Regions from separate parts of the Shewanella sp. VK101 genome, predicted to be linked through region 2. Evidence: riboswitches for the same ligand, from Rfam matches in the RefSeq annotation. Region 2 holds a riboswitch; the other holds the start of a gene.
What was found. A riboswitch is a leader RNA that binds a small molecule or an ion and turns the genes downstream of it on or off. The one in region 2 is predicted to bind cobalamin.
Positions count from the first base shown of each region.

Region 1: linked by a shared signal. The riboswitch ahead of ACSHSR_RS18175 (ABC transporter ATP-binding protein) and the one ahead of ACSHSR_RS17180 (TonB-dependent receptor) in region 2 are both predicted to bind cobalamin.

Region 1 is NZ_CM151402.1:4,073,142-4,088,915, reverse strand. Features, by position in the region: gene metH (methionine synthase) at 1-1,369, opposite strand, end outside; gene ACSHSR_RS18180 (histidine phosphatase family protein) at 1,611-2,366, shown strand; cobalamin riboswitch at 2,435-2,571, shown strand; gene ACSHSR_RS18175 (ABC transporter ATP-binding protein) at 2,671-3,612, shown strand; gene ACSHSR_RS18170 (FecCD family ABC transporter permease) at 3,609-4,679, shown strand; gene cobT (nicotinate-nucleotide--dimethylbenzimidazole phosphoribosyltransferase) at 4,697-5,761, shown strand; gene ACSHSR_RS18160 (adenosylcobinamide-GDP ribazoletransferase) at 5,761-6,537, shown strand; gene cobU (bifunctional adenosylcobinamide kinase/adenosylcobinamide-phosphate guanylyltransferase) at 6,534-7,130, shown strand; gene ACSHSR_RS18150 (cobyric acid synthase) at 7,205-8,848, shown strand; gene cobO (cob(I)yrinic acid a,c-diamide adenosyltransferase) at 8,838-9,452, shown strand; gene ACSHSR_RS18140 (BRO-N domain-containing protein) at 9,972-10,751, shown strand; gene ACSHSR_RS18135 (transposase) at 10,884-11,873, shown strand; gene ACSHSR_RS18130 (GGDEF domain-containing protein) at 12,076-13,035, opposite strand; gene ACSHSR_RS18125 (response regulator) at 13,052-14,047, opposite strand; gene ACSHSR_RS18120 (crotonase/enoyl-CoA hydratase family protein) at 14,413-15,216, shown strand; gene ACSHSR_RS18115 (YqhA family protein) at 15,307-15,774, shown strand, end outside.
Region 2 is NZ_CM151402.1:3,822,978-3,838,751, forward strand. Features, by position in the region: gene ACSHSR_RS17125 (NAD-dependent malic enzyme) at 1-1,614, shown strand, start outside; gene ACSHSR_RS17130 (DUF3069 domain-containing protein) at 1,665-2,102, opposite strand; gene ACSHSR_RS17135 (tetratricopeptide repeat-containing diguanylate cyclase) at 2,366-4,222, shown strand; gene ACSHSR_RS17140 (substrate-binding periplasmic protein) at 4,245-4,949, opposite strand; gene queG (tRNA epoxyqueuosine(34) reductase QueG) at 5,188-6,369, shown strand; gene ACSHSR_RS17150 (dodecin) at 6,378-6,581, opposite strand; gene ACSHSR_RS17155 (hypothetical protein) at 6,855-7,046, shown strand; gene metE (5-methyltetrahydropteroyltriglutamate--homocysteine S-methyltransferase) at 7,121-9,391, opposite strand; gene ACSHSR_RS17165 (LysR family transcriptional regulator) at 9,557-10,459, shown strand; gene ACSHSR_RS17170 (HDOD domain-containing protein) at 10,508-11,230, opposite strand; gene ACSHSR_RS17175 (GDSL-type esterase/lipase family protein) at 11,375-11,995, opposite strand; gene ACSHSR_RS17180 (TonB-dependent receptor) at 12,093-14,042, opposite strand; cobalamin riboswitch at 14,135-14,327, opposite strand; gene ACSHSR_RS17185 (DUF805 domain-containing protein) at 14,468-14,815, opposite strand; gene ACSHSR_RS17190 (DUF3592 domain-containing protein) at 15,089-15,774, opposite strand, start outside.

The DNA.
Region 1 (15,774 bases), 250 kb from region 2:
TGCCCTGAATGCATTTGAGCCCGGCCTCAATCACCTCCCACTTGGAGGAGTCGATCATCACAGGCACCTTGCTGATATCCGGCTCTGAGGCGATAAGGTTGAGGAATTTCTGCATCATCTCGACCCCGTCGAGCATGCCCTCATCCATGTTGATATCTATGATCTGGGCGCCGTTTTCTACCTGGTCACGGGCCACCTCCAGCGCGGTTTCGTACTGGCCTTCTTTGATTAACTTGAGAAACCGGGCCGAGCCGGTGACATTGGTGCGCTCGCCCACATTCACAAACAGGCTGCTTGCATCTATGGTCAGGGGTTCCAGTCCGGAGAGGCGACATGCCACCGGCAGCTCAGGCAGCGGCCTTGGTGCGTGAAGGCTAACGGCTTCAGAAATCGCCTTGATATGCGCAGGCGTGGTGCCACAGCAGCCGCCGACAATATTGAGCAGCCCCTCTTCGGCCCAGGGGCCTATCACGCTTGCCATCTCCGCCGGAGTCTCGTCATAGCCGCCGAATTCATTGGGCAGACCGGCATTGGGGTGCGCCGAGACAAAGCACTCGCTGATACGGGAAAGCTCCTCGACATAGGGCCGCAGTTCTTTCGGGCCCAAGGCGCAGTTGAGGCCTATGCTCAGCGGCTTGATATGTCTGAGAGAATGGTAAAAGGCCTCTGTGGTTTGCCCTGTCAGGGTGCGGCCCGAGGCATCGGTAATGGTGCCGGAAATCATCACCGGCAACCTTTGGTCCAGTTTCTCGAACACATTTTCGATGGCAAACAACGCCGCCTTGGCATTTAGAGTATCGAAGATGGTTTCCACCAGGATGATGTCGGCGCCACCGGCGATCAGCGCCTCGGTAGATTCGCTGTAGGCCAATACAAGATCGTCGAAATGTATGTTGCGAAAGCCGGGGTCATTCACATCCGGGCTGATGGAGCAGGTGCGGTTGGTGGGGCCGAGCACCCCGGCCACATAGCGGGGAATACCGCTGGCGGCGGCCACCTCATCGGCCACTTCGCGGGCGATTCTGGCGCCTTGGTAATTGATCTCCGCCGCCAGGCTCTGCATCTCGTAGTCGGCCATGGCAATGGTGGTGGCGTTGAAGGTGTTGGTTTCTATGATGTCGGCACCGGCCAGCAGGTATTCCCTGTGAATGGTCTTGATGATCTCGCTCTGGGTCAGTACCAGCAGATCATTGTTGCCTTTGACATCGCAATGCCAATCTTTGAAGCGCTCGCCGCGGTAATCGGCTTCTTCCAGCTTGTAGTCCTGGATCATGGTGCCCATGGCGCCATCTAAAATCAGGATCCGCTCTTCGAGGGTCTGTTTGAGCTTGAGCTCTGTCTGGCTTTGGGAGTGCTGGGAAGTCGCCATAGGGTTACCTTTCATACCTGTCTTATTGCTGTTTTACATTCGCGGCGCTTGGCATCCGCGACATCATCTCTGCCGACCTGACGCCCGGGACACTATCTGGCATGATAGCCAAAGGCGTGTGTGGGCGCGGAAAGTTATTTTGGACATTTATACGTATAGACGTCCATAATATACGGATTCCGGCGGCCTGCGGCAAGGTTAAATTGGCCCGGTAACCACCGGACTCTGACGGGAGAAGTGTGTGGCTGAACATAGGCAACTGAATATCTATCTGCTGCGGCACGGCGAATGTGAAGGCGGTGAGATTATCCGCGGCCGCAGTGATGTGGCCCTGAGCGATGAGGGCAAAGCGCAGATGTGGCGTAGCTGGCGGGCTATCAGTAGTGAGCTGGAGCAGTTGCCGAGTGCGCCCCAAAGCTTGGTGCTGCTGAGTTCTCCGGCCCAGCGTTGCCAGGCCTTTGCCGCCGAGCTCAAGGCCGATATGCCTGACTATTTCCCGGCGCCACTGCAGCAGCATGACTGGCTCTGGGAGCTGGACTTCGGTGACTGGGACGGCATGAAGGTGGCGAGTGTCTATCAGCAGCATAGCGAGGCGGCCGAAGCCTTCTGGCGTGACCCTGTGGCCAATACTCCGCCGGGCGGGGAATCGCTGCCAGCCTTTCGTAGCCGGGTGTTGGATGGCTGGCAGACTATGGTGCAGCGCTGGCTTGCTAGAGAGGCTAATTCTTCCGAAGGCTCTGGTTCAAAAGGCTCTGGTTCCTCAGCAAGTGCCGATGCAGCGCTGATCCTGACTCACAGCGGAGTTATCCGGTTGCTGCTGGCCGAGATTTTGCTGCCAGGGCAAATGCCGCCTGCGGCAGTGTTCAACGCCTTGGAACTACCTTATGCGGCCTGGGTCAGAATAACCCTCTATGCCAGCCGTGATGCCAGCGGTGATGCCAGCGGTGAAAGTGACCAGGAATGGCAGTGTTTCAGCAAGCTCCACTGGCCGCAATAGTGCTGCGCTATTGCGCCAGGCAATTGTGCCGGACGATAAAACCGGGATAATAACCCCAAATAGCCGCCAAGTGCGGCAGCAGCCAGGGTGTTGGCACCTTTGCAGGTGAACCAACCCAGGGAACCGGGAAAGCCCGGACTGTGCCCGCAACTGTGAGTCGCCGTTGGCGACGAGTCAGGAGACCTGCCCAGGCTGATAAACCAAACCAGAAACCCGGGCGGGTAAACCGGGGGAGCGAATAGATGATTCTTCCACTGCAGCCTGAGCCTTCTGCTGGTCACAGGCTCAATGTCGGGAGGCGGTTATGAGCCTGGCACTCAAGGTGCAACAGCTTAGCTGGCTTCCCGGTGGTCACATCGTATTGGCCGATGTGGGTTTTGAGCTGCCAAGTGGCAAGATGCTCGGGCTCATAGGCCCCAATGGTGCCGGTAAGTCGAGCCTGCTGCGCTGCCTCTATCGTTATATCCGCCCGGACAGCGGTCAGATCCAGCTGTTTGGGCAGGATATCAATAGTTTGTCAGCCAAAGCTTTCGCCAAAGAGGTGGCCGTGGTGCTGCAGGATACCCCGGCCCAACTGGCACTGGATCTGACTCAATTAGTGGCCATGGGACTGACTCCCCACAAGGGGTTGTTTGATATGCCATCGGCGGCCGACAAGGCCCAGGTGCAGGCGGCATTGGCGCAGGTCGGGTTGCAGCACAAGGCCGCAGAGCCTTTCGCGCAGCTTTCCGGCGGTGAGAAGCAAAGGGCCTTGATTGCCCGCGCCATAGTGCAGCGCCCCAAGCTTTTGATCCTGGACGAGCCCACCAATCATCTGGATATCCGCTATCAGATCCAGATCCTCGAGCTGGTGCGCAGCCTGGGGGTCACGGTGATCGCCTCGATTCACGATCTCAATCTGGCCTCGGCCCTGTGTGACGAACTCTTGCTGTTGGATAACGGCCGCCGTATTGCCCACGGCTCGCCCCAGAGCGTATTGACCGAAGACAGAATTGCCGGTGTCTTCGGTGTCTGCTGCCAGGTGGGGACGCATCCGCAGTTGGGAAGGCCGCTGATCCACTACTTTTATGGCTATCAGTCGCCAGAGCCTGGTCACGGCAAGGCTGTAAGCTCGGCGGCTCTCGCTAGTGGCAAGGTTCACGGCGCTGCGATAGTCGAGCCTATGGCAGGGCCTGCCTCGGCCGAAACCTGTGTTGCCCACAAGGAAACTGACCGGCGCCCAGGCTCGGTGGGAGGTGGCGCATGAATACTTCCATGGTCGCACCGGGGCGCTCGCTTATTGGCTGGTTTCTCAAACCCTTGCCCAGACTTTACTGGTGCTGGCTGCTGTTGCTGCTCGGCACTGCGTTGACACCCTTGGCCGCCGCCGGTTTTGGCGCCGCCGATATCAGTCTCTTCGATGTGGCAAGAGTGATTGGCAAACACCTGCTGGGCGTGGGGGAGCCGTCCGCTATCAGCGAGCGTATCGTCTGGGATCTGCGCCTGCCGCGTATCTTGCTGGCCTTTATCGCCGGCAGCGGTCTGGCATTGTCGGGTTATGTATTGCAGGCGGTGACCCGCAACCCGCTGGCCGATCCTTACCTGTTCGGTATCAGCTCGGGCGCCAGCTTCGGCGCGGTGGTCTCGGTCGCCCTGGCGACCGGCCTTGGCCTGAGTTCGGCCATCTCCGGGATATCGCTGCCGCTGGGAGCCTTTATCGGTGCCGGTTTGGCCGTGCTCATGGTACTGCTGCTCGCGGGCAGGAATATCGGCAACCAGATAGAGAGAATGTTGCTCTCCGGGGTCGCCATCTCCTTTATGTTCAGCGCCCTCACCAGCTTGATCTTGTATTTTTCTACCCCGCAGGCCACCACCTCCTTGCTGTTTTGGAGTCTGGGCAGTTTTGCCCGTGCCAGTTGGGATGGGCTTGGACTGCCCACTCTGGTGGTGCTGGCGGCCTTACTGGTGATCCTGGCCTTCAAGCGTCAGGTACTGGCGATGCTTGCCGGTGATGAAACCGCCCACACTCTGGGAATCAGGGTGCAAAGGCTCAGGGTTTCCATGCTGCTGCTATGCTCGCTTATTACCGCCACTTTGGTGGCCCACTGCGGCGGGATAGGTTTTGTGGGGCTGATGGTGCCTCATATTGTCAGGTTGTTGCTGCCGGGGCAGCACCCCATGGTGCTGACGGCACTGGCGGGCGGCCTGTTTATGGTTTGGGTCGACGTGCTGGCTCGCAGCATACTGCCCACCCAAGAGCTGCCGGTGGGGGTGATCACCTCGGCCATCGGCAGTCTGTTTTTCCTGATGGTGCTGCGTAAACGCGGCCAATAACGATAAGAGAGGGAAGGATGTACCAGGTTGCAGCAATCAATCACGCGCTGGATGACGCGATTCAGGCCCGCATAGACAACAAGACCAAACCCCTGGGCGCTTTGGGTGAGTTGGAGGCTTTGGCGCTGCAGTTGGGGCGCATTCAGCTCGGTTCCGCCACTGATGAGTTGGTCATCCGCCGTCCCGTGATGCTGGTGTTTGCCGCCGACCATGGTATTGCCGCGGCCGGGGTGTCGATTGCCCCCAGCGAGGTGACCACTCAAATGGTGCTCAACTTTGTTGCCGGCGGCGCCGCCATCAATGTGTTTTGTCGCCAGACCGGCTTCGAGCTGGAGGTGATTGACTGCGGCATTCTCAGCCCCTTGGGGATCCCCGAGGTTACAGAGCAGCGCCTGGGCGCCGGCACCGGGCCTATCCACAAACGCGCCGCCATGACTCTGGGTGCTGTGCATCAAGGGTTTGCCATGGCGCGCACCTTGGTAAAACGCCATATCGATGCCGGCAGCAACCTGCTGGCGCTGGGGGAGATGGGAATAGGCAACACCTCTTCTGCCGCCGCCGTGATGGCCGCCCTGACCGGCCTGCCTGTGAGTGAATGTGTCGGCCGCGGCACCGGCATAGATGCCGCGACGCTTAAGCGCAAATGCCTGCTGATAGAGCAGGCACTGCTGCTGCACCACTGCGAGCTGACCGAGCCGCTCAGTATCCTCGCCTGCCTCGGAGGCTTTGAAATAGTGCAGATGACAGGGGCCATGTTGGCGGCGGCCGAATTTGGCGTGCCCGTGCTGGTGGACGGTTTTATCGCGTCGACAGCGGCGCTGGCGGCTGTGCGTTTGGCGCCGGGGGTGAGGGATTATCTTATTTTTGCCCATGAGTCTGAAGAGCGCGGCCACAAGTTGCTGCTAGAGGCCATGTCCGCCAAGCCTTTGCTGCGGCTTGGGCTCAGGTTGGGCGAAGGCTCGGGCGCGGCGCTGGCGCTGCCTTTGGTGCAGGCGGCGGCCAACTTCTACAACCAGATGGCCAGCTTTGGTGAAGCCGGGGTCGACAAGGTGGTAGAGCCTGCTACCCAAGAGGTGCTCTGATGGGATTCTGGCTCGGACAGCTGCGGCTATTTTTGATCGCAATAGGTTTTTTCACCCGTATTCCTGTACCCAGCGCCCTGACGGTGGACAGCGACAGCCTCAACAAGGCCAGCCGCTACTTTGGCCTGGTGGGCGTTGTGGTGGGCTTGATCTCCGCCTTGGTGTTACTGCTGGCTGCCGGCATATTGCCAAGCTCCATCGCCATAGTGCTGGCGATGATTTGCAGTGTGCTGGTTACCGGCGGTTTTCATGAAGATGGTCTGGCCGATACCGCCGATGGTTTCGGCGGCGGTTGGCGGGTAGAAGATAAACTGAAAATCATGAAAGACAGCCGCCTTGGCAGCTATGGTGCCCTGGCATTGGTGTTGGTGTTGCTGCTCAAGTACCAGTTACTGCTGGAGTTGGCACTTTACGACATCAACCAAGCGGCGCTGGCCCTGGTATTGGCGCACTGTGTCAGCCGGGTGACGGCGGCCAGCATTATCTTCAGCGAAACCTATGTTCGCGACGAGGGCAAGAGCAAACCTCTGGCGCAGCAGCAGGGGCTCAATGAGTTGGGTATTTTGCTGCTGACTGGAATTGTGCTGACGGCACTGCTGTCCACCACGCTGCTGTTCTGGCTACTGCCGACCATGTTGTTGCTGCGTTGGGCCCTGGTGTTCTGGTTCCGGCGCCAGATTGGCGGCTACACAGGTGATACCCTGGGAGCGGTGCAGCAGGTGAGTGAGCTGGCGGTTTATATGCTGTTGCTGGCATTGGGAGGCTGCCCGGCATGATCCATCTTATTCTGGGCGGTGCCCGCAGCGGCAAGAGTGGCTACGCTGAGCGGCAACTGGCCGACTTGTGCCCGGCCAATGTCCGCCCCTGGTATCTGGCAACGGCCGAGTCCGCCGATGAGGAGATGGCCCGGCGTATCGCCCACCATCAAACTGCGCGCCAAGGCGGCAGCCTCGAATGGCAGTTGGCCGAGGTGCCGCTCGATTTGGCCAAGGCGCTTGTGCAGCGCTCAGGCTCTGGAGCGCCGGTATTGGTAGACTGCCTGACGCTTTGGCTCAGTAACCAGCTCTGCTTTGGTGCCGATATGGCTAGCGAACGCGCGGCCTTGCTGCAGGCGGTAGCAGAGTTTGACGGCGATCTGCTGCTGGTGAGTAACGAAGTCGGCTCTGGCATAGTGCCGCTTGGAGAGCTGAGTCGGCGTTTTGTCGATGAGGCCGGTTGGCTCAATCAGGCGCTTGCCGCCAAGGCCGACAGAGTCACTCTGGTTGTCGCTGGTTTACCGCTGGCGTTAAAGCCTGTGAGCTCTGATAGCATTGGCTCCCTGGGCTTGAGTGCTTCGGGTACAAGCCCGGATCGGCGGGGCAAGGCATGAGTAGCCCAATACCACATAATGGCGCAGAACTTAAAGCTGAATTTTCGGCTCTGGCCCGGCCTGGCCGCAGCCTTATGGTGCAGGGCACCACTTCGGATGCCGGTAAGAGCACCTTGGTAGCCGGACTCTGCCGGGTGTTTCATCGTCATGGTGAGCGGGTGGCGCCCTTCAAGCCGCAAAATATGGCACTCAACAGCGCCGTCACCCGGGATGGCGGTGAAATTGGCCGGGCCCAGGCGCTGCAGGCGGTGGCCGCCGGTCTTGAGCCGAGAATCGACTTCAACCCGGTATTGCTTAAACCCAGTTCAGATACCAAGGCGCAGGTGATTATTCAGGGCAAGGCGCTGACCAGCCTGGAAGCGGCCGCCTTTTTCGGCCCCGAGAGTCGTGACTATAAAGCCGCTGCCTTGCAGGCGGTGTTGGCATCCTGGCACAGGTTGCAGCAGGAGTTTGACTGGCTGCTGGTAGAAGGCGCCGGTAGCCCGGCCGAAATCAATTTGCGCCAGGGCGATATTGCCAATATGGGCTTTGCCGAAGCGGTGGACTGCCCGGTGATCCTCATCGCCGATATCGACAAGGGCGGGGTATTTGCCCACCTGGTCGGTACCTTGGCCCTGCTGTCCGAGAGTGAGCAGGCGCGGGTAAAGGGCTTTGTGATCAATCGTTTTCGCGGTGATATCTCATTGCTGCAGTCCGGGCTGGATTGGCTAGAAGCTCACACCGGCAAGCCGGTATTGGGCGTATTGCCCTACCTCGATGCCCTGCATCTGGACGCCGAAGATGCACTGGTGCAGCCCACTGCTCAGTCTCAGGCTGCTACCGAGCAGCCGGCAACAGCTCAATCAGCACGAGCTCAATCTGAAACAGCTCAAGCTGGGACGCGACTGAGAGTCGGCGTCTTGGTGTACCCCAGGATCAGCAACCATACCGACTTTGACCCGCTGCGGCTGCATCCGGATATCGAGTTTTGTTATATAGGGCCGACCCATCAGGGCGAACTTCCAGGGCTGGATCTCCTGCTGTTGCCCGGCAGCAAGAATGTGCGCGCTGACCTGGCTTTTATCCGCCAACAGGGCTGGGATAAGGGCATAGCTCGCCATCTGCGCTATGGCGGCAAGCTTATCGGTATCTGCGGCGGCTTTCAGATGCTGGGGCAGAGCATTGCCGACCCCTTGGGACTGGAAGACTTGCCCGGTACCAGCCAAGGGCTGGGCTACCTGCCGCTCACTACCGAGCTGCAAGTCGAAAAACAGCTGCTCAATGTCAGCGGTACCCTGAGGCTTGGGCAATCATCGGCATCAGTCTCCGGCTATGAGATCCACTGCGGAGTGTCGCGGATCCCGGACAGGTGGATGCAGCCACTGTTGCTTAATGAGCGTGACGGTGACGGCAACTGTGCCAGTGCCACTGAGCCTGCAAAAACCACAGTACCTTCACAAATCGCAGGGCCTACACAATTCACAGCACCCCGCAGCGAGGGCCTGCTGTCGGAGGATAATCAAATTCTCGGCAGTTATTTGCACGGCCTGTTTGACAGCCCTGAAGCCTGTGAACTGCTGCTCGCCTGGGCCGGGATGACGGCGCCACAGGGCCATGCCGTGGATATCAATCAGCAGCGGCAACAACAGCTGGATCGTTTGGCCGATGTGCTGGAGCAACATCTGGATTTCAATAAAATAATCAACATATTCAAAGAGGAAGACCCGGGTGACCGATAATAATCAAACCGATATCAAGGCAGAGCGTCATAAACAGCGGCAGCAGAAAGTGAAAGCGGCGGTGGATGCCAAAATCGCGGCTGCCACCGAAGAGAAGGGCATACTCCTGGTCGTGACAGGTAACGGCAAGGGCAAGTCCACCTCCGGCTTTGGCACTCTGGCCCGCGCGGTCGGTCATGGTAAGCAGGGCGCCGTGGTGCAGTTTATCAAGGGCACCTGGGAGTGCGGTGAGCGCAAGCTACTGGAAGGCGCCGGGGTCAAGTTCGAAGTCATGGGCACAGGCTTTACTTGGGACACCCAGGACAAAGCCAAGGATATCGCCGCCGCCGAAAAGGCCTGGGCGGCCGCCGAAAAATGGCTTCAGGATGACAGCATAGACATACTCCTGCTCGATGAACTCACCTATATGGTCAGCTACCACTATCTGGATCTGCAGCGAGTGATAGATGCGTTGCAAAATCGTCCCCCTATGCAGCATGTGATCATCACCGGCCGCAATTGCCACAGGCAACTGATTGAATTGGCAGATACTGTCAGTGAGGTGAATAGCGTGAAGCATGCGTTTGAGGCGGGGGTTAAAGCTCAGCCTGGTTTCGACTACTGATATTTCTTCTATTTCTTCTATTTCTTCCTGTTTGCGACCGTGGCGTTATTGTCTGCGTCGGCTCACCCAATCACATATTTATTGTATGCTCATGGGCTGAGCTTCCTTGACGGCTTAGCCACAGCCGCAAACCGTTTGAAATAGGTGGACTGGATGAGTGATTTCACTCAGGCACAGATTGAAGAACTGGCCAAAAGATAGCAAATTTATCGCTTGCCTAATGTTGTTAATCTCTGACAAGATACTGATACAGAAAGATAAAATTTAGGTTGGGGGAAGAGGCAGAACACTTAATCCCCCCTGCGGTAGCCACGCTGCTTGTCTATTAAAGTTTTGACAAAATGCCAGGCAATTTGAAGATAAATTTGCGCGTTATTTCTGTAATGTCACAGAAAATAGATTTAAATTCAAAAAGATATAAAACACTGTTGGTAGATAATAGATTTGGAAAACGACTATAGCTGTTATGAATATTTTACAGATGTCATGAATATTTTTAATTGAGAAAGGAAGGTCGATTTGAAAAGTGAATTAGTCAATATTTGCTATGAAGGTGAGTCTGGTAACTCAGACATTCGTACGCTCTCCCATGAAGGACTATTACATATCTCATTGAAGGATATTCTGGTAACTCTGAACAAAGAAAACAGAGAACTTAACGAAAATCATACACCTAAGTTAATGGCAGGCCTCATCAAATCACAGCTGGAGGCATTGGATGTGGATGAGTACATCTCTGTCCCATCTGCAAATCCTACATTTAAAGGCGAAACTGAAATTTTTGTAACGCAGCCTGGCCTATACAGGGTTCTGTCTAGTGATAGAAGCAAGGCTGGAAAGCGGTTTCAAAAATGGCTTTACCATGAAGTTATTCCATCCTTAACTAAACACGGCGTTTACCCACCACCACCTGAATCAAAAGGCTCCTTACTTACACAAATGGCAGAGGTTGTTGCACAAAACTCAAGGATGATCGCGGATGCGCTCGCCAGACAAGATGAACTAGAGCAAGACGTAATCGAAGTAAAACACAAACTTGGAACTGTCGTAGACAAAGTAAATGCCTTGGACTCTAAAGATCCAGAAGATACATTTATCGTGACTGTACGCTACAGGTGCAATGAGCTGGATATGAGTCTTGATCCAGAAGCAGAAGAGCATCTGGTTGCTTGGTGCGATAATCTGAGCCTAAACCAGAACAAGAGAATTAAGCGTTGTGCATCAGGTGATAGACTAAATAGTCGTTACCACTTAACCATCATTGATGAAGCAATTGCTATGGTTTTAAAATCCAGTTAAAAAAAGACAGGACAGCCAAGCAAAAAGATAGCAAAAGATAGAGCAAAAGATAGGACAGCCATATCTTTTTGATGTTTCGCACAGCCTTGATTAGGCTTTGAAATACCCATCAAAGCTAAGTCGAGGTTGGTTATGACCACTGCCCGTGGCCAGTTGATAGATGCTGAAAGTACGCCCTTTTACCACGTGATTAACCGTTGCGTCCGAAGGGCATTTTTGTGTGGTGAAGATGCACTGTCGGGGCGCAGTTACGAGCATAGGCGTGGCTGGATAGTGGATAAAATCAGGCAGTTGTCGTCAATATTCTGCATCGACGTTTGCGCTTATGCGGTTATGAGTAATCACTACCATTTGGTGCTCAAAATCGACCTTGCTGCACAACAAGCGTTGTCACCATTTGAAGTCATTGAGCGTTGGACATTGCTCTTTAGTGGCAATCCTGTGGCGGCAAAGTTCCTCAAGGGCGATAGTCTCTCAGACGGTGAGCGAATACTGTTGGATACGCTGATTGGTGATTGGCAGGAACGCCTTGGCAGTATCAGTTGGTTTATGCGCTGTTTAAACGAAGATATCGCCCGCAAGGCCAATCGTGAAGATGGCTGCAAGGGCGTATTCTGGGAAGGACGTTTTAAGTCGCAGGCGTTGCTCGATGAACAGGCGCTGCTGGCCTGCATGATGTATGTGGATTTAAATCCCATTCGCGCCGGTATTGCAGATTCGCTGCAAACTTCTGATTACACATCCATTCAGGAGCGCATAGAAGAAGTTGCTGAGCCAGCAACTGCCAACACTTCACTTAAGCCGCTGCTGCAATTTGACGGTGCAGCCACTGCCGCCGAACAAAGCGGCATTCCGTTTCACTTTGCCGACTATCTGGAGCTGATTGATTGGACAGGCTGGGCGGTGCGGGAAGACAAGCGTGGCTTTATTGCCTGTTCCAGACCCAAACTACTGCTTGAGCTTGGTATCAGTGACGATGCCTGGATAACTTCCGCCAAGGAGTTTCGCCGTCAGTACAGTGGCATGAGTGGCCGATGGGATGCCATGTGTGCCATGAAGGCCAAATATGGCGGTAAGTGGTGCCGAGGTAAGCAACAAAGCCAAGCAATACATCCCCATTAACCTTAAACCCTTGGTGATATTGCGGCAACAGGCTTAAGCCTGCCATTGGCATGTCTGGCAACCGCAGTTTTTGTATGAAGCACGCAGATTACTCGTCTCAGAGAATCTACTTCGAATAATTCATCTTCACTTATAAGCGATTGAGACCGAATGATATGCTTCCTGTATGCCTCTAGGTTTTTTATTGGCCGTCATCTGTGGATCAATCACTGAAAATACTGACACAGTTGCGGCCGGAAACCTTGGCCTGGTACAGGGCCTGATCGGCATTGGCCAGCCATTGATCGCTGTTTTCCACCTCATCACTCAGATCGCAGATCCCCAGGCTGATGGTAAAGGGCACCGGCTGACCATTGAAGCTGAAGCGGCTGCTTTCCACCTGAGAGCGCAGCCGCTCGGCAAAGGAGCGGGCATCCTCGGCGCTGGTGTGGGACAAGACCACAGCAAACTCTTCGCCCCCGTAGCGCCCGGCGCAGTCGGTTTCCCTGAGGTTTTGGCTGAGAATATGGGACAGATGCTGAATAACCCTGTCTCCGGCGATATGCCCCAGGCTGTCGTTGATCCGCTTAAAGTGATCTATATCGAACATCACCAGACTGGCAGGATCGCCATAGCGGGAATGGCGATCAAATTCCCGCTGCATGCATAGTTGCCAGTGTCTGCGGTTATGCAGCTGGGTCAGGCCATCGGTTTGGCTCAGGTGTTCCAGGCGCTCGTTGGCACTCTTGAGCTGCAGCTTGTTGATGGCAATATCCGTCACATCATAGATGATGATGCTGATATGGGAGATCTGCCCGGTCAGAGAGGCCAGCGGCAACAGGGTGACATTCTGGAACATGAACTCGGCGCGGCCTGTGATGGGCCGGTAGTTCTTGAATTTGAATACATAGGGCCTCTGCTCCCAACTGATGAAGGCGCGGTTCTTCAGCAGAAACACAGACTCCATCTTCTGCTTGAGCCAGTTGGCCGGCAGATCCGGGAAACGTTCAAACAGGTTGTCGCCCTTGATATCGTTGGGAGAAACGCCGCTGTGGTTCTCCATAAAACCGTTCCACAGCTGAATATTGTACTCTCTGTCCAGCACCACCAGGCCGACCTCTATGGTTTGTACCATATCGATCAGCCAGTGCAGTTCATTCATTGCATCCAAATCCTTTGCCATGGCAAACCTGTTTTTGTCAGTTCATCAGATAGCCGAGCTTGAAATTCAGCGTCGGCAAGGAGTCTTCGGTAAAGAGCAGCAAGAGATCGCACTGCACATTGTGATCTTCGATACGATAATTGATCTCCATCGCCAACGTGCGTTGCCAGCGATCTGAGTTATCGTGGATCAGATCGTTTACTGTGCAATGTCGACCGAGCACCACAGGGTGCGCCTGGCTGAATTGCATGTCCAGTTGCTCCGAGATACCGCTGAGGAAGGCACCGATCAACACGTTGGCTGTGTCGATCATCACCTCGATTTCTGTGTTGGCATCTTCGGGATCCGACAGGCCCATCAACTTGGCCATATCCTTAAAGCTGGAGTCGTGAAACAGCAGCAGAGCCTCACCGGCAATCCCGGCACCGATAAAGCCTTGGCACAGCGCCGAAATTTTGGGGCTTTCCTCTGTGGCCTTGAGTGCCATGGTCAATTCGCTGACCTCCAGCACATTGACGTTGGGAATAGGCAAGAGCACAAATACATCCAACAGCTTGGCCAGCAGATCGGCGGCGCGGCCCATGGCAACGTTGGCAACCTCCTGGCAGGCATCGCGCATATCCACCTGGATCATTGGCTCTTCATTGCTTTCGCCGCCTTCGGCCAACTGCAAAATGCCATATTCCTGCAGTATGCTGCTGATGGCATCTGCGCTGACGGGTTTTTGAATAAAATCCAGCGCGCCCAAGGCCTTGACTCGCTGATGAGCCTTAATTTGTATATCGCCCGAGACGACTATCACCATGGCCGGCAGGTCTTGCTGCTGAATCGTTTGCAGCACTTCGTAGCCGTCCATGACCGGCATGTTGAGATCCAAAAAGACAATCTCGCCCTTGCCGGCGCGAATTGCCTCCAGTCCTTCGGCGCCATTGGCGGCAAAGCTGATGTCTACCTCCCAATCTTTGGGAAGAGTACGGGCCATCTGCTTTCGCGCCAGCGCAGAGTCGTCGCATATGAGTACCGGAATCGCCATAGAGATTTCCTGTTCTACTGCATTACTTGAAGATAACACCTACAGCGGCATTTTTGTGATTATCCTCTGATTATGCCGCTGGATCAGTGAGGACTGGGCCGATAGTCAGTTATCGGCGAGCTCGGGCTTGATGCCCGTTTCTCATACATTTGGCAGGAGAAAATCTTATTATAGTGCAATGGCTTGCCTGTTGAGGGTCGATATTGTGAACACTTGTTGTCACTAAGTCAAAGCTAATGTCAGATTGTTGACGTTAGTCAAAATTTAGACTGCTCTGTGTTGTTGAAACGGGACGCTTTTTGCTCTGGCCTGACCAGTGTGATGGTGATACCGTTAACATAACTTCAACTTTCAAGGACCTGCAGATGCAGTGGCAGACACTCAGCCTGGAATGGCAACAACAGCTGGCTATCGTTAGCTTGAATCGGCCGGATAAGCTCAATGCCATTAATTACACCATGTTCAGTGAACTCAAGGCGATGGCGCGTCATTTGCGCCGTCAACGACATTTGCGGGCGGTGATCCTCAGAGGTGAGGGCGGCCAATTCAGTTCAGGCCTGGATATCAAGAGTGTGGCCAACTCTCCCTGGCAAGCGCTGAAACTGCTGTTCAAGCTGTTACCGGGCAATGCCAATCTGGCGCAGCAGGTGTCTGTCGCCTGGCGTGAGTTGCCGGTTCCTGTCATTGCCGTCTTGGATGGCCGTTGTTATGGCGGCGGTTTGCAAATTGCTCTCGGCGCCGATTTTCGCATTGCCGCCAATGACGCCGAGTTGTCAATAATGGAAGCCAAGTGGGGCTTGGTTCCCGACATGGGCGGCCTGGTGAGTTTGCGGGAAATTCTGGCAAAAGATCAGGCATTGAAACTCAGCATGACGGCGGAATTAATCCCGGCTTCCAAGGCATTGGAGCTTGGGTTGGTGACCGAGTGCTGCAGTGAGCCTCTAGCCCGGGCACAAGAACTGGCAGCTGAGCTCAATGAGCGCTCTCCCGATGCGTTGGCGGCGATAAAGCTGAGTATTAACCGCAGCTGGAACGGTTCCCGTAGGCGCCTGCTGGCGCGGGAGTCCTGGAGCCAGGTGCGTCTGCTTTTGGGGCGCAACAGAGCCATTGCCGCCGTGCGTCAGGGCAAGGATCCCGAGCGGGCCTTTGAACCGCGGCGAAACTGGTGAGATACCTATCACGTATGATGGGATAATAACTTGACCTCAATGGCAAAACTGCCTGAAAATCCGTCACTTTATTTTTAGACGGAAATTGGGATGCGGATTTTTTTTGAACGCCTGCTCTGGGGCAGTCGCTTGTCTGTCATGGTCGGAGTCTTCTCCTGTGTGCTGGCGGCCTTGGTCACTTTTGTCATGGGAGTCAAGGACGTGCTGCATATGTTTGCCCTGCTGTGGGAATACCTGCTCAGTGGCAGCTATGATGTGCGTAACGATCTTGTGATGGTACTGGTGGAGATACTGGATACCTTCCTGCTCGGGGCTGTGCTGCTGATCTTCGCTTTCGGCCTCTATGAGCTCTTTATCCGTAACCTGGAGCCGGCCGGTAACTCGGATACCGGCGGCAAGATATTGATCATCTCCAGCATAGATGCGCTCAAGAGCAAGTTGGGCAAAGTGATATTGATGATGCTGATCATCAAGGTGTTTTCCTTCTTTGCCGATATCAAACCCAGCTCGGCATTGGACTTGCTGTTCATGGGCGGCACTGTGGTGCTCATCTCCCTG
Region 2 (15,774 bases):
GGTAGTGCATTTACCGAGGAAGAGCGTATTTTCTTCAACCTCGAAGGCCTGGTGCCCTACGTGATTGAAACGATCGAAGAGCAGGCCTCACGTGCCTACGATCAGTTCAAGAACTTCAGCAATGATCTGGACAAGCATATCTATCTGCGCAACATCCAGGACACCAACGAGACCCTCTTCTATCGTCTGGTTCAGAACCACATCACAGAGATGATGCCTATCATCTACACCCCAACTGTCGGGTTGGCCTGTGAACGCTTCTCCAAAGACTACCGCCGTAACCGCGGCCTGTTTATTTCCTATCCGAATAAGGATCGCATCGACGACATCCTCAACAACTCCACCCGTCACAAGGTGAAGGTAATAGTGGTTACCGACGGTGAGCGTATTTTGGGGCTGGGCGATCAGGGGATCGGCGGCATGGGTATCCCGATTGGAAAGCTGTCGCTCTACACCAGCTGCGGCGGCATCAGCCCGGCTTACACTCTGCCCATTACCCTGGATGTGGGAACAGATAACCCGCATCTGCTGGAAGATCCCATGTATATGGGTTGGCGCCACCAGCGCATAGGCGGCGAAGAATATCTGGAATTTATTGAAGCCTTTATGCAGGCAGTTCATCGCCGTTGGCCCGAGGCCTTGATCCAGTTCGAAGACTTCGCCCAGAAAAACGCCATGCCGCTGCTGGAGCGTTACAAAGATAAATACTGCTGTTTCAATGATGACATTCAGGGAACCGCCGCCATCACAGTTGGCTCACTGCTCGCTGCCTGTAAGGCCGCAGGCACTCACTTGAGCCAGCAAAGGGTTGCCTTCCTCGGCGCCGGTAGCGCGGGCTGCGGCATCGCCGAAGCGATTATTGCGCAGATGGTTTCCGAAGGGATCAGTGATGAGCAGGCCAGACGTCAGGTATTTATGGTCGATCGCTGGGGACTGTTGCAGGACAATATGCCCAACCTGTTGCCATTCCAACAGAAACTGGCGCAAAAGCGCGAAGAGCTGCAGCAATGGAGCAATTTCGGTGACAACATCTCATTACTGGATGTGGTCAACAACGGCAAGCCGACTGTGCTTATCGGGGTTTCCGGCGCCCCAGGGCTGTTCAGCGAGGAGATCATCCGCGCCATGCACAGCCACTGCCCAAGACCGATAGTGTTCCCGCTGTCCAACCCCACCAGCCGAGTTGAAGCTACGCCCAAGGATATTCTGCATTGGACCAATGGCCAGGCGCTGGTTGCCACCGGCAGCCCCTTTGAGCCTGTGGTCATAGACAACCAAACCTATGAAATCGCCCAGTGCAACAACAGCTATATCTTCCCCGGCATAGGCCTTGGAGTATTGGCCAGTGGTGCCAAGCGGGTCTCTGATGAGATGCTGATGGCCTCCAGCCGCGCTCTGGCAGAATGCTCGCCGCTGGCACTCAACGGCAGTGGTTCCCTGCTGCCTAAACTGGAAGAGATCCAGAAGGTCAGCAAGCACATCGCCTTTGCTGTCGGCAAGGTCGCCATCGAGCAAGGCCACGCATTGCCGACTTCCGATGAAATGTTACAACAGGCTATCGAGAGTAATTTCTGGCAGCCTGAGTATCGCCGCTACAAGCGTACTTCCTTCTAAGAGCGTCCGCCCATAAAAAACCGGCATTAAAAATAATGCCGGTTTTTTATTCAGCCATTGGCTATCACATCTCGAATACTGTTGAGTAAACGCCTATCGGTACGGGCCTTTTTCAACTTACGAACACTCTCTTTGAGCGCCGATTGTGAAATACGATCATATATGCCGCTATATTCCTGCTCGGCAATGGCCTCGTCGGTATCCGCCAACTGGGCGATATCCTGGGCCATCAAACTCAGTTGCAACCAGGCTGATGCGATAAAAAAGCCGTGAAAATCGGCTCTGGGTAGCAACTTGGCAGCACTTGGCGGCAACTTGTCCCAAGCCTGTTTGAACTCAGACTCCTTATCGTCCAGCAGTTGTTCAAACAGATTGTCATAGGCTTCTTTCAGCGCCGTCGGCAACTTATCCATAGGTAATACCTGAGAGCAGATATTGATGGCGGCGCTTCGCGCCTGCTGCCGGTACTGAGCATCAACTTGAGTCATTGTTTCTTCCGTCTAAAAGCGATTGGCGGCGAGTATAGCACCGGCATTAAACAGCAATCCATCTCCAATTGGCACCCTGGAAATACAAAAAGTCAGCCAAAGAACGGGGCCAACCGCGCTCAAAACCGGGAAACAGGCATAGGATGAAACCCGGCTTGCTAAGCAAATTTAACGATTTATTGCTGGTCAGCCTATGCCCTGGTGCGTATGCTTAGTAACATAATGTAAACATATCTCTATCGGTAAGCGTGAAGTCATACTTTTTGAAATCAGCCTTCGCTCTGCTACTTTTGTCCGGCATGGTTCCGCTCGCTCTGGCATTGGATAACCCCGAGGCAGATAAGTTATTCAAACTGCTTGAAAATGGGCAGGTCAATAATGTTGCCAAGGTGGAGCAAACTCTGGAGCAAATAGCCCAATTGTTGGCCGATAAAGATCTGGATCGCCAAGTAAGGCTCAGGCGCGCCCGCTGTTGGAGCTATGACACCAATAATAATGCCAAGGTTGATGCGGCAATAGATTACGCCAATACCCAAGTACAGATGGCTGAAAATCAAGCTTATCCGGAAGCCCTGACCGACTTTCGCCTATGCCATGGTTGGTACTCTCAACTCAAAGGCAATATGGAGCAGGCCAAAGCCGACTATGACCAAGCCTTACAACAAGCCTACCAACTCGAAGACCGTCGGTTAATCGCGGATGCCCGCAGTATGCGTGGCGCCATGTATTCTTTTCAGGGCAATTTTGCACTGGCATTGGAAGATCTTCTCACCGCCCAACAGCTCTATGAACAACTCAAACTGGATTATTGGAGCCGCTACAACTTGGTTGATCTTGCTACCAGCTTCCGTCGTTTCGGCGATCCGCAGAGCGCACTCAACTATTACCGCCAATTGGAACAGGCTTATCGCCAAGGTGGCCATGAAGAGCAGGCCTATATTGTCAATGGTGAGATGGCCATAGCGCTCGAGGAATTGGGGGACTTTGAAGCGGCTGTGACCAAATTCCAGCAGTCTTACAACTATCTCAAACGACAAGGAATGACTATCGAAGCTGCAGGAGTTTCGGTCAATATGGCAGGTTCACTGTTGAAACTCGACAGAATAGAAGATGCCAAACAGGCGCTGGAGCGTGCCAAACCATTTGTGACCGAGCAACAGGGTGGCTTCTACAGTTTTATGCAACTCTACAGCGCCGATGTGTTGCTGCGCCAAGGTCAGGCGGAACAAGCTATGGTCCCCTTGGCCAAGGCAGAACAAAGTTTTCGGGATATCAGTAATGACAGGGGATTGGCCGAACTCTACCTGCTCAAAAGCGAAATATTTGCCGCACAGGGGCTTTGGCAAGAATCAACAAACGTGCTCAAATCATATATCTCCCTGCATTCTGAACTGGATAATAAGCTTCAGTCATACCGCACCACAGAGATGCGTACCCGCTTCAATGCCGACCGCATGGCAAAAGAAAATCAACGTCTGCTGGAAAGCGAGCGCCTCAAAGAACAGGAGGTGCAGATACTTCAGCAAAACCGCCTGTTGCAGCTGGCGGTGCTGATCCTTGCCAGCATCATTATTTTCATTATGGCGATTCTGGCCTATAAACAAACCGGAAAGTCACGTCAATTTCAGAAGATAGCCCAAACGGATCATCTCACTCAGTTGGCCAACCGACGCTATACCTATCAGAGGGGAGAAGCGTTATTCAATCAGGCCAAACATTCAGGCATACCTATGTCTGTTATTCTGTTTGACGCCGATAACTTCAAGGATATCAACGACCAGTTTGGTCATGATGGCGGAGATAAGGTACTGCAGCACCTGGCGAGCGTAAGCCAAACGCTTATTCGTGAGCAAGATCTACTGGGGCGGATCGGTGGTGAAGAGTTTCTGCTGCTGTTGCCGGAAACCAGTCGAGAAGAATGCCTGAAAATTGCTGAGCGTTTACGTCAAACCTTGGCAGAATCAAGCCCAGAGGCGCTTGCCGGCGAGTCCAGAGTCACTATCAGTGCCGGGGTGGCGACTCTCAATACCGAGTTACAGTTTTCAGAGCTGCTTAAACAGGCTGATAACGCTCTATACCGCGCCAAAAATAAGGGGCGTAATAGGGTAGAAAGCGCCTGAACCTCCCTCACCAATCAGTAATTCAGTGGCTATGCCATAACACTTCAGCCTCAGGCAGTGAGGGCTTTGCTCCAAACCATTCAAAATACAGTGCATCAAATTCGCCACTTAGCTGTAATGCCACCAGCGCCTTGTGCCAGGCTTTAACTCGCGCAGGATCTGTGCCACTGGAGAACGCCAGATACAACCGCAAGTGTGCCAATTCCAGCACAGGCCGCACTGCAGTCAACGGTTGATCCAATTGCCGCAAGACGCCCTTAACCGCGATCTCCGCCTGACACCAATAACGCACCCGCTTATGCAACAACTGTCTGGCCGAATACTGAGGAAAACCTGAGATTAGCAGCCTCTCATCCGCAATATCCCTCAACAATCTTTGCGCCGGAGAGTGACGATAAATAGCAATATTACCCGCCGCAGCCGCCTGTGACAGATCTGCCGGAGTGAAATCATCATCCATGCGGGCATAGAGCTGGATACGGGTTTCGGCAATCGGTCCAACAAAATCAAATTGCTGCCGTCGCTGTTCATCAATAGAAGTGGCAAATAACAGGATATTGGCATGATGAGTTGCCATATTAATGGCGCGGGCCCAAGGCAAGATCTCTATGACTGGCTCGTCATCGGCGGCGGTGACTTTGTAATTCAACGCCTTAACCAGGGCAACGGCATAACCATCAGTTCGTCCTTGGTATTCATAACTCATGGGGGGCCAAGCTTCTGTCAAAAGCCTCAGAGGCGCAAGTCTGGACTCGGGAGGCTCATTCCCGGCCTGGACGAAACCAGCAAGAATGCAGCCACACACAATCAAGCAGGCCCAAAACAGAGGCTTAATTGTCGACATATGTTTATTCCCCCTCGGTTCCAGCATAGCATCGACAAAAACCAAAATCGCCGTTTGCGGCAACTGTGAGCGATTCAGCTTTACTGATATAATCAGGTTTTTTCCCGGTCAGCCTCTGTTCATGTCTGTTCCTCAACCACCACAATTTGATCCCTGTATGCTTGGTAAGCTTGCCCGCGACATAAAGGCTTGGGGCAAAGAGCTGGGTTTTGCTCAAGTTGGGATCACGGATACAGATCTTCGCCGCGAAGAGCCCAGGCTACAGACCTGGCTCGATAAGGGCTATCACGGTGAAATGGGCTATATGGCCAGCCACGGCATGATGCGGGCCCGCCCGGCCGAACTGCATTCCGGCACTTTAAGAGTTATCTCAGTACGGATGGACTACTTACCGCCACAAGCCGGGTTTGCCCTCAATCTCAAAGACCCTAACCTTGGCTATATCTCCCGTTATGCCGGCGGCCGCGACTATCACAAGCTGATGCGTAATCGCTTGAAAAAGTTGGGCGAGCGCATAGATGAAGCGCTCAAAGCCCTGCAACTTGAAGGCTGTGGCTTTCGGCCCTTCGTCGACTCGGCTCCCATTCTGGAACGGCCGCTGGCAGAAAAGGCCGGGATCGGCTGGACAGGTAAACACTCACTGATCCTCAACCATGAGGCCGGCAGTTGGTTTTTCCTCGGAGAGCTGCTGGTGAACCTGCCGCTGCCCATGGATGTCGCCATAGCCGAAGGCTGCAACACCTGCGTTGCCTGCATCACAAGTTGCCCAACTGGCGCTATAGTCGAGCCCTATGTAGTCGATGGACGTCGCTGCATCTCTTACCTCACCATAGAACTGGCCGGCAGCATCCCGCTGGAGTTTCGGCCACTGCTAGGCAATCGCATCTACGGCTGCGATGACTGCCAGCTGGTATGCCCCATCAACCGCGCCGCGCCTTTGACCGCAGAGACTGACTTTCATCTAAGGCCACAATTGAAGCAACCCAAACTGCTGGAGCTGTTTGCCTGGAGCGAGGCCGAGTTTTTGAAAAACACCGAAGGCAGTGCCATTCGTCGCATAGGCCATCAACGCTGGCTGCGCAATATTGCGGTGGCACTGGGCAATGCCCCCGGCAGTGAAACCATAGTTGCCGCCTTGCAGGAGCGACTGACAGATGCCTCAGAACTGGTCGCAGAACACATAGAGTGGGCACTGGCGCAGCAGGCAGAAAAACTCAGCGCCAACGACACAGCGCCTATTCCCGCCCGCAAGACGGGGCGCCTGATCCGGATAGTGGAAAAGGGTTTGCCAAGAGACGCCTGAATTCAAGCCTAATCCAGGGTAAAACCCACCTTGATGGTGACCTGCCAATGAGCAATAACACCGGCCTCCAGATGTCCGCGGGTATCTATCACTTCAAACCAACGCAAATTATGCAGCGACTGGCTGGCCGCCGCGATGGCATTCTTGACCACTTCGTCCGAGCTGATGGGGGATGAACCTGTCAGTTCTATTATCTTGTACACATGGCTCATAAGGCTTCTCCTGATAGTTATCTGCGTCCAGCACAGGTTCGTGACCTGAGTATAGACAGAAATGGCCGATGGCATATTTCCCTTGGTTTCTGTATATTTCTCAGTTGGATAACCATAGGAAGAAATCAAGGGATTGCTATGTAATTAAAACATTCAGGTCTGGGGATCGCCTCGTTTGCCACCAGCATATTTAGTGGGATAGCCCTGTTTATCACTTTTATTGTTGCAGGAGCCCTGGAGGCGACAACACCGGGCGGCCTGGATGAAAATTCGATGGAAGCCATTCTTGTGGGGCTGATGATCATCTTTATGATGCTGGTCTGCCTGGTGTCTTTGGGATTGGGCATTGGCGGCCTGGTACAAAAAGACCGCCAGAAAATCTTCGCCATTTTGGGCACCACTTTTTCAGGCTTGATCATTCTGGGTACGGTTGGCCTGATAGCGCTAGGCATGAGCATGGGCTGAATCTTTCCCGCGTTAAAGTCAATCAACATCAGGGGCGCAATGCGCCCCTGACTGTTATTAACCACAGAATTTTATCACCCGAGTCGACGTCGCAACTCCCTGGTGGCATCAACCATGTTCTTCAAAGCCGGTTCGACTTCTTCCCAGTTACGGGTCTTCAAGCCGCAATCCGGGTTGACCCAGAGCTGACGCACAGGAATTTTCTGCGCCGCCTTTTCAATCAGGCTTACCATGGCTTCCACTGTTGGAATATTGGGGGAGTGAATATCATAAACCCCAGGGCCGATTTCATTGGGATAGTCAAAGTCTTCGAAGGCATTCAACAACTCCATCCGTGAGCGCGATGTTTCTATGGTGATCACATCGGCATCCATGGCGGCAATGGCCGCAATAGTGTCGTTGAATTCGCTGTAGCACATATGGGTGTGAATTTGGGTCTCGTCTCTGACACCGGCGGCGCTGAGCTTGAAGGCGGCCACCGCCCAATCGAGATAATGGGCCCAATCGCTGCATTTGAGCGGCAAGCCTTCCCGAAAAGCCGGCTCATCAATCTGAATAATACCTATACCCGCCCGCTCCAATGCCACCACTTCATCACGTATCGCCAGGGCCAACTGAGTCGCTATCTGCTCGCGGCTGATATCCTCGCGGGCAAAGGACCAATGCAATATGGTCACGGGCCCGGTCAGCATGCCTTTCACCGGTCTGTCGGTGAGACTCTGGGCATATTCGGCCCAGTCGACTGTCATCGCCTTGGGACGGGTCACATCGGCGTAGATCAGCGGCGGCTTGACACAGCGGGAACCATAGCTCTGCACCCAGCCCTGTTTGGTAAAACCTACGCCATCGAGCTGTTCACCAAAGTATTCCACCATGTCGTTGCGCTCGGCTTCACCGTGTACCAACACATCTATGCCCAGCTTGAGCTGACGTTCTATGGTATCCCGGGTCACCTGTTGCAGCTGCTCTGTGTACACAGCATCGTCCAACTCACCCTTGCGCCAGCGGCTACGCAGGTTACGAATGGCTGCCGTCTGCGGGAATGAACCTATGGTAGTCGTCGGCAACAAAGGCAGCTTGAACCTGGCCTGCTGGGCTTGTCTGCGCACCTCAAACTCATGGTTTCGGTTGTAATCGGTTGCGCTCAGGGCATCGATTCTGGCACTGAGCTGTTGATTACGCCCCTGCGCCCTGGCCGCGCGCCGATCCCGGCAACGGGCGACCACGGCTTTGGCATTTTCAGTCTCAGGCGCCTCCAAAAGCGCCTTGAGCTCCTGCAACTCGGTAAGTTTTTGCCTGGCGAAAGCCAGCAGGCTTTTAAGCTCGGGCGCCAGCGCGGTCTCCACCTCGAGATCCACCGGGGTATGCAACAGGGAGCAGGAAGTGGCGAGCCAGAGCCTGTCTCCCAGATCCCGCGCCAGTGGCGCCAACTGCTCGGCCACAAGATCCAGATCGGCGGCCCAGACGTTACGGCCGTTGATCACCCCAACCGACAACACCTGTTCGGGCGCCAATGCACCGACAAAGGCCTGCAACTGCTCGGGCGCGGTGACCAGATCCAGGTGAATACCCGCCACCGGCAGTGCCGACAACAGATTTTGATGGTGGGCTACAGTGCCGTAATAGGTTGCCAGCAACAGCTTGAGCGGCGCCGACTTGAGTACGCCGTAGGCCTGATTGAAGGCCTGTTGCCAGTTGTCATCCAGCTCAAGTGCCAGCGCAGGTTCATCCAATTGCACCCATTCAACACCCTGGGCGGCAAATCGGGCCAGAATGGCTTGATAACATTCCAGCAGCGCCGGCAGCAGTGTCAAACGGTCGAACTCTGAGCCCACTGTCTTGGACAGATACAGGAAAGTGACCGGCCCCAAGAGTACCGGCTTGGCAGTGTGGCCCAGCGCCTGAGCCTCGGTCACCTCTTCAAACAACTGTTCCCAGGCGATATCGAAGCGTTGATCTTCGCTGAGCTCAGGCACCAGATAATGGTAGTTGGTGTTGAAGTACTTGGTCATTTCAGACGCCGGCGCATGCTTGCCGCTGGGCGCTCGGCCACGGGCAATCCGGAACAGGGTATCGAGATTGACAGCGCCGCCGTCACGGTGACGCTCGGGGATTACCCCCAGAGTCGCACTCAGGGTCAGCACCTGATCATAGTAAGCAAAGTCACCGACCGGCAGCTGCGCCACCCCGGCATCGGCCTGCCACTGCCAGTGGGTACGCCTAAGCTCCCTGGCAACACTCTCTAATTCGGCCACGCTGGACTCACCGCGCCAATATTTCTCCAAAGCAAACTTGAGTTCACGTCGACGTCCGATACGGGGAAAGCCAAGACTATTTAATTGCATAATGTATACCATCCTTTATAAACTGTGCAGCAAGTGACTGGCGACGCCGAAACACAACAAATCAAACCGGGCGTCTGGACGTCTAGAAGTTTATTGTGCTAGTCTCAGCACAGGCAACCGAATTGAATTCAAGGGCAACATGAGCGGCATTCATGTGGAGAGGAAATGATAGAACTGAGACACCTTCGTACTCTGATAGCACTGAAAGAAAGTGGCAGTCTGGCCGGCGCGGCGAAGAAACGTTTTGTCACCCAGTCGGCGCTGTCGCACCAGATTAAAGAGTTGGAGACCCGGATTAACTCCCAGGTATTTGTTCGCAAAAGCAAACCTCTTACCTTCACGCTTGAGGGCAGTCGCCTGCTGACCCTGGCAGAAGAGATACTGCCCCGGGTACAGGAAACCGAATTTGTGCTCAAACGCGGTCTATCTGGAAGCAGCGGTCCCTTGAAGGTGGGTATTGAGTGTCACAGCTGTTTTCGCTGGCTGATGCCTGTAATGGAAGCCTTTCATCAGTCTTATCCGGATGCCAATCTGGATCTCTCCAGCCGCCATCTGTTCGACTCTCTCAATGCGCTGGAAACCGGTGAGCTGGATATAGTGCTGACCTCAGATCCTGTGCCCGGCCATGCCCTTGCCTATCAGCATCTGTTTGATTTTGAAGTGAGACTGGTGATGGCCAAAGATCACCCTCTGGCAGGCAACAGCTATATTTTGCCGCAACAACTGGCCAGGGAACCTATTATCAGTTATCCGGTACCGCTGGAAAGGCTGGATATTTTCCGTCACTTCCTCGAGCCGGCCGGAGTGGTGCCCGGCCCACAAAAACGCTGTGATCTCACCAATGTGTTGCTGCAACGCATCGCCTGTAAAGAAGGGGTTGCGGCCTTGCCCAACTGGTCACTGACCGAAGCCCAGGGCTTGAGCCTGACCTCGGTGAAACTGGGGCAGGAAGGCCTGAAACGGCCGCTGTTCGGTGCCTACCGCCGCGACAGCAGCAATAGAGTGCAGCTGCAAAGGCTGCTGGAATTGATTGCCAAAGAGGGATTACAGCGTCAAGACAGACACTGACTGAGCGGCTGCCACCGCGCCTGAAAGTCGGCGGCAGTCACAAAGCATCTAGAGAGGATTCAGCAGCAGACCGCGCTGGGACAATACCCTTCTCAGTACCAGTCCGGGTGAATTGAGATCCCGGGTCTGTCTCAGGTTATGGGCGACCATAAACTCGCTTTGCAGCTCATCATCCAACCCCAGAGATTCAAAAGCTTCCACCGTCAGCGTCTGCTGCTGGGTCTCTATCAGGGTCTTGATAATGCCCAGCGGGAAGCACTGCTCGGCTTCGGCGTTGAGATAGGCAAACGCCGTCAGGGCAATAATCTGACCAAAGACGCTGAACAGTGCCAAAGTCTGCACTTCATCCGCGTCTATCTGTACCCCTTGCATCTGATGCAAGCTGTCCACCGACTCGGTCGCCACAGACTCAGTCAGGCGCCAATAGCCAAGTACCAGTTTACGGTATGGCTGCGGCAATTCATCGAGCCGCTCTTTGAGATAAAAGCTAAAGGCATAACGGTAGATATTGACCTGTCCCAGACGCACCAATGCATCCTTGAGGCTGCGGTTTGGCTGAACGGAAGGAGAGAGCGCGTTATTGCTGCGCCACAGCAGATGAGCTGCCAGAGCGGGATCGGTCGCGACAATATCGATCACATTGCGAATATCGCCATCAGCAATAATGGCCTTCTTAAGCGGGATCAGGATGCCGCGGCGCCCTATCACCTGCTCTTCGTTGGCAATAATGGCACGCACTTGAGTAAAAACCTGCTGCTCAAGATCTGTCATGTGATTCTTTAAACCTGTTGTTATTTATTATGGAGGCACTATTGCCATTTATTATGGCAGAGAATTTACCCATAAAACGCCCACCAGGGTCAAGTTGAATCGATAATTAGCCCGGTTTTTGCCAAATAGAATCAAAAAGTAGCATCAAAAAGCGCCCGTCTCCTGTAGCCTGGTAAAGATGACTTGTGCCAAACGCGAATACCCCTGTTGATTGAGATGCACAGTATCGGACTTGAGCTCGTTTGAACGCAGCAGCTCAGACAGAGTCTGTTCCAGCAAGATGGCGCCGTGCTTGTCGGCCAGTTCGGCATATAAAGGCAGGGGGGACAGCAGCAGGCTCTTTTGCGGCACAGCCAGCAGCACTACCGGAATTTGCCGGGCTTTGGCCTCAAGTAACATGGCCTCAATGTTTTGCGCCAATTGCGCCTGGCTGCGGCTGCGGAGAATATCGTTACCGCCTTCGAGCAAAATAAGCAGATCCGGCTTGGTTTCATCCAGCAGTGCCGGCAAACGCTCAAGCCCGGCAGCAGATTGCTCACCGGAAATCCCGGCGTTGATCACCTCACAACGGCACAACTCAGCCAGACGACTGGGATAATCCTGCCCGGCCTTGGCACCAACGCCTTGGGTCAGGCTGTCACCGAAGGCCAGCAGTTTGCCATTACTGCCGATATATGCCAGCTTGGGCTCGGAGCAAGCCAGCAAAAGCAGCGACAACAGGGCTATGGCCACGCCTCTCAAACCATACCTAAAATCAGCTTTCATATTTCGACTCTTGCCTCCTTGTCGGTGAGTAGTTTCCAGCTAAAACAGATAGAAATACGGGCAGAAAAAAGCCGGGAAACCCCGGCTTTCTATGCTATCAGAAGCGATAGCTGACGCTGAATCTCAGCGCCCGGCCGCTACCCGAGTAATAACCATCGCCCCAGGTACTGAAATAACCTGAGCTGGCGTATTGCTTGTCAAACAGGTTGTCGACCCTCAGGCTGGCAAGCCAGGCATCTCGGCTGTAGTTGAGGGCGATATTCCCCAGCCAATAGCTGTCCAGCTTATCGTGCTGATTGCCATTGTCACCTTCCATATATCTGTCGCCCAGATACTGGCCCTCGACAAACAGCTGCCAGTGCTGGCCAAAGTCCACACTGGTGTAGACACGCCCGGAATGCTCGGCCACCCAGGAGAGAGATTTGCCTTTGTTGGCGCCTTCAGTAAATTCGGCATCGATATAGTTGTACTCAAGTCCCAACTGCAGCATTTCATTGAGCTGCCAGTCCCAGTCGAGGCTGGCGCCATAACGGCGGGAAGCATCGGCGTTGACGTTGGCGCCGGGGAAAGCGCCGCCGATAGGCATATCGGCACTGGGGTCAAAGACAATTTCATCTTCCAGCGACAGCCGGTACAGGTTCAGACGCAGACTCTGGTTGCTCAAGGTCCAATCCCAGCCGGCTTCAATGGAACGGCCGGTCTGCGGCTTGAGGCCGACGACTGTTGGCGGCGTATAAGCTTGCTCATCGACCTTGGCGAAACGGAAACTCTCATCACCGCGAAGATAGAATCTGTGGCCTTCCAGCGGCCGATAGTTGAGCCCCAACTCGAGCGCGTGAGCGTCTTCATCCAAATCTATGCCATTGGGGTAAATCTGACCGTCCTTGAGTTCATCCTTGACCTTGGCATAGCGTCCGCCCACCACATAGCTCAGGCTGTTGGTCAGCGGCACATTGGCCTGCAGATAGGTGCTGGTCATGGTTTGGGTGTTACTGCGCTGCATATAACTGAGATCGAACTCGGTTTCACCCCGTTGAATATCGGCACCTATGACTATGCTCAGTTCACCATTGCGGGTCTGATAACGCCCCAGTGCCTTGGGATTGAATTCCAACAGCGAGCGCTCGTTCCGACCTGGGCTGCCATAGCTGACACTGGACACCAAAGTATCACTGTAGTTGAGGTCCGCAGCCAGGGCCCAGTTGGCGTGCACCTGGCGCTGGAGATGAGCACGCCAGGCAGAAGTCATCTCATGGTTGTAATCACCCGGCGTCGATGTCGCCTGGCGTGGGTCGGCTTCAAACTGAGCCAGGGTCAGTGAGCCTGGAGTCTGGCGCTTGTTATCGTAGTAACTGCCTTCGACAAAGAAGTTGGTCAACTCTGAATCATATTGCAGACGCCCCAGCACAGAACCGGTTTCGTTGGCATTGTTTCTACGGTAGTTGTCGCTCTCGTTGTAAGCAGCAGCCAAATAGTAGCGCCAGTTTTCATTGATGGCGCCGGACAGATCCCCACGGCCTTCGTAGGTGTCAAAACTGCCACCGGAGAGGGTCAGGTTGCCACCGCTGGCACTGGGCGCCTTGGTGATAATATTGATCACTCCGCCGACTGCCTGATCACCATAGAGCACCCCGGCGCTGCCGGAAAGGATCTCTACCCTTTCAATCTGATTGACCGCAATGGCACTCAGGCTGGGGGCGGCAATATCGATATTGTTGAGTCGGCGACCATCTATCAGTATCAGGGTGTTATTCACCGCTTGGCTGGAAGAGAAACCGCGCATCGCCAGCACAGGCCCTGAGTTATTGTCCGATATTTGAATGCCACTGCGGCCACGCAGCAACTCGCTCAGATTACTGGCACCGCTTTGCTGAATATCGGCGGCATCTATGACCACCACATTGGCGGCAATATTGAGCGGCGTGTCATCCTGACGGCCAATGACCACCAGCTGTTCATCCACGGCCTGGGTTGTAGCACTCGCCATGACGGGAACCGAGGTAAATGCACCGCAGAGCAGCGCGAGATGATTTAGTTTGAAACCCATTTTCCTTTGACTCCTGAAAGGGAAACGGGGCAAGAGTGCCACGGCAGGGAGCGCCCCTTGGCTGCCGCATTTCGAGATCTGCCCACCGAAATCATCGAAATACCTCCAGGGCCGGTCTCCGGACTTTGGCTATGCGGTTGACCGCGCAAGACCCGGCTTTTATGACGCCACTTGGGCGCGCCTGTCTCTCACCATTTACCGTTGCGGGGGCAGTGCCGGATTTTCACCGGCTTCCCGATTATCCCCGGTCTTTCATTCCGGGGCACCACGAGAGGTTGACTGAAATACTGTGCTGTCATTCCCGGCCTGACCGAGAGCGGGCATTATAGACGTCTATATGGATGAATGTCTAATTTTGACGACGACTGACCGCCGCAGATTTACCCTGAAAACAAAAAGGGAGCCGAGGCTCCCTTTCCATTATCTTAACCCAGCTCTTTGGGGTTACTGCCAAAGCGGTTGTCACCCACTTCGCTGTCCTGGCAGTAGAAGACCAGCAACACTATCCAACCTATGATAGGGATAAATGCCAACAACTGCCACCAACCACTGCGGTCAGTGTCGTGCAGACGACGCGCGGCAACCGCAATAGAGGGCAACAACAGGCCCAAAGAATAAATCAGCCCCAGCACTGTGGTACCCAGCGCATAGTCAATAGCACTGACAACCAGGCTGAAAATGATATAGAACAGAGTGAACATCCAGTATTCTGTCCGACGGGCCCGACCGGTAAAGTCGGCGTATTTTTTGATGGCTCCGATGAAATGTTCCATGTTTTCTCCCAATAACAGATCCAAGATCCGATAACGCCGCACCAATTATTGAATGGCTTAAGGCGACCAAAGTTTCATCAGAGTTTCTTACTCCCTGAAACAGCAAACAATTTTAACATACCTGAATGAACTGCAAAGTGACAGAAAAGAGATTTACCTTCCATCCGCCACAAAATCAGAGATATCTCACCCTGTCAGTCGTCATTGGTTTACAAATATCGCCATATTCATAGCCATAAATAGCCATGAACAGCCAGCCGGCGCTTTTTCATCTTATCTGCTCAGCGTAAAACCACGGCTGGCGGCCAGCACCTGGATATCGGTTTCAATCTGTGCCAGCTGTGTCTGACGCTTTCGACCGATTGCCCCTGAGTTAAACTTGGATGCCAGGCTGCCAAGAATATAGCGCCAATGCAGCGCTTGTTTTTTACGCTGTTTACGGCTCAAAGGATTCAGTGGCCGCTGCGCTGCGAGCGCCTTGAGCAAGGCTGCAGCAGCGCTGAACCAAACATCGGGCAGCGATTCCAGGTTGTTAAAAAGCCATTCCAGGCAAACCAAGCGGCTCAATTCGGTGTGGGCAAATCCTTTGTTGCTCAAAGGCATTTGCCGTTCCAGCAACAAGGCGTTGAATTGCTTTTGAATTTCAGCACTCCAGGGTTTGCGTTGCAGCTTGGTCAGATGCTGGGAGAAGACCATCTTCGCCAGCTCATGCTCAGTAAACAGGCTACGAATGCCATCGAGCAGTGCCAGGGTAAACTCAGGGTAGCGGCGGCCGAGCGCCAATTGCAGTGAAAGTTCGAGGCCAGAGACGCCCTCGCCTTTACTTGGCGGCTCCCACTTGAGGCACACAGGGACAAACCAGGCAAGAAAACGCACCTGCCATTCAGGCCTGGTGGCGATATAGCCAAGGGCCTGCCGTCCCAAATAGCTACTGGCCGGACTGGCCCGGTTGGCTTCAA